Regions from separate parts of the Fructobacillus cardui genome, predicted to be linked through region 2. Evidence: a T-box and tRNA genes for the amino acid it is inferred to sense, from the RefSeq annotation. Region 2 holds a T-box; the other holds one or more tRNA genes.
What was found. A T-box is a leader RNA that pairs with one kind of tRNA and senses whether it is charged. The one in region 2 lies ahead of thrS (threonine--tRNA ligase), so its partner is inferred to be a tRNA-Thr.
Positions count from the first base shown of each region.

Region 1 (3,364 bases), on a different contig from region 2:
TGATGTCTATCGTGCAAATTGGTGGGCAAGGTGGGTCAGTTTTGGCAGCCTTGTCAGCGGCCTTTATCATCCCTCGTTGGGGTTGGAACGCCTTATTCTTGGTGGGCCTTTTGCCTATAATTTTTGCATTTTTAATTCGGATTCACCTCAAGGATAGTGAGGAATTTGAGCACGCAAAAGAGCACCGCCAGGAAAATCAGCAAGAAAACAGTCGTGTGCCCCTTTTAGCAGTTTTTCAGACGCCGGCGATGGCGCTGCAAACGATTGGCCTGATTTTGATGATGATGATTCAAACGGGTGGGTACTACGGGTTAATGAACTGGTTACCTAAGATTATGCAAAAGCAATTGGGTCTCTCAATTTCTTCCTCCTCAATGTGGATGATTGCGACCATTGCAGGAATGTCTTTGGGTATGTACGCCTTTGGTTTTATTTTAGATAACTTTGGTCCACGCTTGGCCTTTGGTATCTTCTTGGTTGTTGCAGCCGCTTCCGTTTATTTGATCCCGATGGCTAATAGCGCTTGGTCATTACTATTGATCATGATGATGGTTGGCTTTTTCTCAAATGGTATGTATGGTGGTTACGGTGTTGTTGTTTCCCGATTATATGGAACTGATATCCGTGTGACAGCTAATTCCGTTGTTTCCTGTGTTGGAAAGCTCTTTGGTGGTTTCTTCTCGGCCTTGATTGGTCTGATGATGGATAAGACATCGCTGTCAGTGGTCATGATGTTCTTCTCAGCCATTTATATTTTTTCTTTCTTAGTGATGCTGTCGATTCCTGCATTGGGTAAGAAAACTCAATTTTAATAATTAATATAGTAAAAAACCAGGTAAAATCTGTTAAATCACTCCATCAGTGCCAAGCATCGGGCGTGATTCATAGGCTTACCTGGTTTTTAGTATTGAACAATTACTTGACCACGGCAAAGCCACCAGTCCAAGCAATTTGTTTCGTCACGGCTAAGGTCATTTGCAAGAAGCCAATGGATTCTAATTCACGGGCGCGGCGCAAAGAACCAGCATCAATCACGGCCAAGTCGCTACCTTCGAAGGCTTTTTGCAGCAATTCCTTGCTGTCCTTGTTATCACCGACGGTCAAAACTTCAGTGGGATTGTTGCCGACTTTACCGGATACAAGGTTAGCTGCAAAGACGGTATTAAAAGCCTTCAAGACGTGACTGTCTGGTAAATCAGCCTGTAACTGGGCAGTCGCTGAAGAGTCAGATGGGACATCCAGGCTGTCAAAAGTTTTAAAATTAACAGGGTTGGTTGTCTCAACAATCGTTTTTCCGGCAAATTTTTGCTGGTATTCTTTAGCAATGCTTGCTAAAGCGGCGTAAGGGACGGCCAAGATGACTAAGTCAGCCACCGTGTCCGCCTTATGTTCGGTTGTTACATAGTCGACTTGATTGCCGGCTTTTTCCAATTGAGCACCAACGGCTGAGCCGATATTTCCTTTACCAAAAACAGTAACATTCATGTGCAGTCTCCTTTTCTATCCGATTATGCCTACATTGTAAGGCGGGGATTTGTGAGTGTCAAAGGACGGTCTTGAATGGCAGGCAAAACTTTGTCTGATTTTTTGAAAAAATTAGTAAAATAAAATGTAAAAATGATTGACAGCCCCCACTGTAAATGGCATAATATAATAGTTGTTTTAAACAACAAATCATTCCGACTTAGCTCAGTTGGTAGAGCACCTGACTGTTAATCAGGTTGTCGCCGGTTCGAGCCCGGCAGTCGGAGTTATGCCGATGTAGCTCAGTTGGTAGAGCACGGGTATCGTAAACCTGGGGTCGAAGGTTCAAATCCTTTCGTCGGCATCATTAATACTTGTTCAAAAATGTAACTTTCTTAAGTTACATTTTTTGTTTTATCCAAAACTTTTTAGACAGTTTTTATTAAAAAGAATAGAATAGCAATACGACAATTCATCGTGATTGATTTTAATAATATTCTAGGGAGGGGCATTGTGAAAAAGACGTTCAACTATGGCACAGTTGAAGAACAATTTACTGTATTAAATTTGCCAGATAAGAAGTTCGACCAAAAATTGCCAGTGGTGATTTCGATTCATGGTGGATTTTGGAAGGATAAGTATGATTTGAGTCAATTCACCCCGTTAGACCAGCAATTAGTTGATGCAGGAATAGCCACTTGGAATATCGAGTATCGTCGAGTTGGAAAATCTGCTGGTGGTTATCCAGAAACATTTTTAGATGTGACGGCAGCGATTAACTATTTAGCAAAAATTGCGGTCGACTATTCACTTGATTTGGACAGAGTTGTTGTGATTGGCCATTCAGCAGGAGGTCATTTGGCCTTGTGGGCTGCGTCACGCTACGACCATCTGACGAACGCCCTTGGTGAAGCGATTCAAATTAAGTTTGCTGGTGTTGTGAGCATGGCAGGTGTCACTGATTTAGCGGCGATGTGGCTGGACCAACAAGGAAGCAATATGGCTGATACTGTTCCTGATTTTATTGGTGGAACGCCTGAGGAGGAGCCTGGTCGCTATCATGATGCATCACCAATCAATTTGCTACCATTGGGTGTAGCAACGGTCTTGATACACGGAACAGTTGACGATAGGGTTCCTGTAAAATTAAGCCAACAATATTATCAAAAGGCTAAGGCTTTAGGCGACACGGTCGGCTTGATTGAGTTGCCTAATGTTGGCCACTTTGAACTGATTGATTCGAAAAATTTTGCCTGGGAAAGGGTTCAACGGGCTATTGAAAACTTATTAGCTAAATAAAATTTTAATTATGAAATTGGAGAAGATTTATGTGGCACATTAAGACTTTTGATGAACTCAGTAATCGTGAAATTTGGGCGATCTACCGTGCTCGGATTGCCGTTTTTGTCGTTGATCAGCATAGTGAGTATCAAGACGTTGATGAGCAGGATTTAACGGCACTGCACGTCTTTTATGAGGAAAATGGTGAATTGCTAGCCTATGCCCGCGTATTTGAAAAAGACCAGGATACAGTGACCTTTGGCCGGGTGTTGACCGTGCGACAGGCTCGCGGTAAAGGATTTGGCAAAGCGCTTATTCAACAATTGATGGATGTAATGGCTACCCGCTTTGATCAAGATAAAATTGAGATTGAGGCGCAAGAGCATGCAGTTGGCCTTTATGAACGATTCGGCTTTGAGGTCTATGGTGATACCTTCTTGGATGTTGGCGTTCCGCATAAGATGATGGTTGCAAAGAATCAGAAGAAAACGGCAGGCACAGAGGGAGCCAACTAGCTAAAAAATTAGTTTTTACTTGAAGCCTAAAGGGGTTCTTTTTTTGTCGATTTTTTGCGGGCAGGCTGCGAAAATTGTGGGGCCCACTTAAAGAAGGTTGAGGA
Region 1 covers NZ_CAUZLS010000004.1:138,605-141,968, forward strand. The annotation lists gene AABI20_RS05110 (MFS transporter) at 1-812, shown strand, start outside; gene AABI20_RS05115 (NADPH-dependent F420 reductase) at 916-1,485, opposite strand; tRNA gene AABI20_RS05120 (tRNA-Asn) at 1,679-1,751, shown strand; tRNA gene AABI20_RS05125 (tRNA-Thr) at 1,756-1,828, shown strand; gene AABI20_RS05130 (alpha/beta hydrolase family protein) at 1,978-2,763, shown strand; gene AABI20_RS05135 (GNAT family N-acetyltransferase) at 2,793-3,260, shown strand.
Region 1: it encodes a tRNA-Thr, which carries the amino acid that the T-box ahead of thrS (threonine--tRNA ligase) is inferred to sense. The anticodon was not compared.

Region 2 (3,364 bases):
CTTGTTGGCCATAGCGGCGAACCGTAACCGTTTGGTTATCCTGCTCATCATCACCCAAGACCAACGTATATGGTACCTTCTTGGTTTGTGCTTCACGAATCAAGTAGCCCATCTTGGCTTCCTTGGTTTCGACGTTAGCACGCAAGCCGGCTTCCTGCAATTTTTGCTTAATCTTGTTAGCATAGGCACCGTGAGCACCGTTGTTAACAGGAATAATTTGAACTTGCAAAGGTGCCAACCATGTTGGGAAAGCGCCCTTATACATTTCGATCAAGTAGGCCGTAAAACGTTCCATCGTCCCAACAATACCACGGTGAAGCATCACTGGGCGGTGATTATCTTGACCATCTTCACCAACATAAGTCAAATCAAAGCGTTCTGGCAACAAGAAGTCCAATTGGATGGTCGACAATGTTTCTTCACCACCCAAGGCCGTCTTTGTTTGAATGTCCAACTTAGGACCGTAGAAGGCCGCTTCACCAGGTGCTTCGAAGTAATCCAAGCCCATGTCGTCCATAGCCCGCTTCAACTGTGCCTGTGACTTTTCCCACATTTCATCGTCGTCAAAGTACTTAGCAGTGTTTTCAGGGTCACGGTATGACAAACGGAAACGGTAATCCGTGATGTTAAAGTCTTCGTAGACAGCCATCGTCATCTTCAAGATTGACTTGAATTCTTCTTCCAACTGGTCTGGTGCTACGAAAGTGTGCCCATCGTTCAAAGTCATTTCACGGACGCGTGACAAACCAGTCAAGGCCCCTGACTTTTCATAACGGTGCATCATGCCCAATTCTGCAATCCGCAATGGCAAGTCACGGTATGAGCGTGGCTTGTGTTGGTAAACTGAAATGTGTGAAGGACAGTTCATTGGACGCAATTCCAAGAATTCGCCATCCCCCATGTCCATTGGTGGGAACATGTCTTCACGGTAGTGATCCCAATGACCTGAAGTCTTATACAAGTTCAAGTTTGACAAAACTGGTGTGTAAACATGCAAGTAATCGTTGGCCAATTCCTTATCAACGATGTAACGTTCTACCTGGCGACGGATCGTTGCCCCATTTGGCAACCAAACTGGCAAGCCTGAACCAACCTTTTGGCTCGTGAAGAACAAGTCTAAGTCACGACCGATGTTACGGTGGTCACGTTCCTTGGCTTCGGCCCGACGTTGCAAATCAGCTTCCAAGTCTTCGGCATTCCAGAAGGCCGTTCCATAAACACGTTGCAAAACGGCGTTGTCTGATTGACCACGCCAGTATGAACCGGCAACAGAAACCAACTTAAAGTGCTTAATCCAACCAGTTGATGGTACCAAACCACCACGGTCTAATTCAATGTGTTCACCTTGAACGGCCACTGAAATTGGCTCGTCTTCAGGCAAATCATTAATCAATTCCACCTTGTATGGGTCGTCCTTGAAAGTTTCCAAGGCTTCGGCACGACTGATTTCGTGTGACAAGATTGGCAAGTCTTCCTTAACAATCTTCTTCATCATCGCTTCGATTTCTGGGAAATCTTCCACAGAAACTTGGTTCCCGGCACCGTTATCAGTGTCATAATAGAAGCCGTTTTCAATAAATGGACCAACTCCGAAGTGTGCATGAGCAAACTTTGGCAAGCGACGCATTGCTTGGGCAAGCAAGTGCGAGGTCGAGTGACGCAGGATATCCAATGATTCCTCGTCCGCAGTGGTGATTAATTGAAAATCGCCACCCTCGGTCAATGGATCATTCATCCCAACATAGTGTCCATTCAGCTTTGCTGAAACAGACTTTTTTGCCAATGACTTTGCAATTGAACTTGCAACTTCAATGGGCTTGATGCCAGCCTCGTAAGACTTCTGAGCGCCATCAGGGAAATTTAATGTAATTTCTGCCATTATGATTGCCTTCTTTCTTTTTTCAATTGCTGATTTGGAAAATTAGGGACAAAAAAAGTCCCTTTGTGCGTTTGCACAAAGGGACGTGTCACCGTGGTACCACCCAATTTCCAGATAAAATCAATACCTGGGTCTTTGAGACAGCTAACGGTGTCACCCGGGCTAACTTTCAATTCCTACTCGTTAGCCATTCAGAGGTAGTCAAAAAATTAGGGCCCTGCTTACTTCCACCAACCGTAAGCTCTCTATCAGGACTTGCTAACCCAAGTTATCCTCATCAGCAATTTCTATGATTAAATATAACACGACCAAAAAAAAATATCAATTATTTCGCGTCAGCCAAAACCTGGGCCAGTGCTTGGCGAGCTTTGTCATCGTGGTCTAAAATGCCGTTATCATAAACGTTTTGCAAGGCTGCAACTTGGTCTTTATTCAATGCCATATCAAACGTCCTCCTCGTATTTGTGACTATTATAAGACAAGGATTTTAAAATTACCAGTCTTTTAAATCAGCTTTGTTATTCTTTTGTTCAAACAGAGCCCCAGTAAATTTTGTATAATGATACTAAATCTCATACCCAAAGGAGGCAGACAATGTCTGCAGCAAATCTCACAGCCCAAGTCGTTTTTGCCACAATCACCGGTAACAACGAAGCCGTTGCCGATATTTTAGTTGAAGAATTAGAGAACCAAGGGGTTTCCGTTAAAAAAAGCGAAATCTCCCAAACTGAGCCAGAAGAATTACAAGACTTTGATCTTGGTTTTGTTGTCCCCTACACTTACGATGAGGGTTCACTCCCCGATGAAGGTCTCGACTATTTTGACGACCTCGCTGACGTGGCCTTACCTGATTTCACCTATGCTTTAGCCGGCTCTGGTGACACTTTCTACGGTGACCTTTATTGCTTAGCGCTTGACTCCTTTGACGAACAATTTCAAAAGACCGGTGCCAAGCGTGCCGGTGAACTCACCCGAATTAACCTCTATCCTGGTGACCAGGATCGCGAGAAATTAGCGGCCCTAGTTCAGACCGCATTAGCCCAGGTGCAAAAATAAGTAATGACCAGCGCTCAAAGAGTTAGCAACGATTTAAAATTAACGAACACTACACTACTCTACTATTAGGTCAAGAAAAAAGACAAGCCTTAGCTGGCTTGCCTTTTTAATTGGCTTTGAAAGTCAAATTAGTCTTCAGCAGTTGTATAAACAGCCAAAACGTCTTCGTTTTCTTCCAATTCGTCGACCAAACTATCCAACTTTTCGCGATCTTCATCAGAAATCGCCATTGGGTTTTGAGCAATCATTGAAACTTCAGCATCAGCGAATTCGTAACCAGCTTCTGTCAAAGCAGCTTCAACAGCCTGAAAATCGCTTGGTTCTGTGTAAATTTCAAATGCTTCATCAGAAGTCTGCACATCTTCAGCGCCTGCTTCCAATGCTGCTTCCAAAATCGTGTCTTCATCCAAATCAGGGTTTTCTGACCGG
Region 2 covers NZ_CAUZLS010000002.1:121,112-124,475, reverse strand. The annotation lists gene thrS (threonine--tRNA ligase) at 1-1,879, opposite strand, end outside; T-box leader at 1,956-2,169, opposite strand; gene AABI20_RS02770 (flavodoxin domain-containing protein) at 2,474-2,935, shown strand; gene AABI20_RS02765 (YebC/PmpR family DNA-binding transcriptional regulator) at 3,064-3,364, opposite strand, start outside.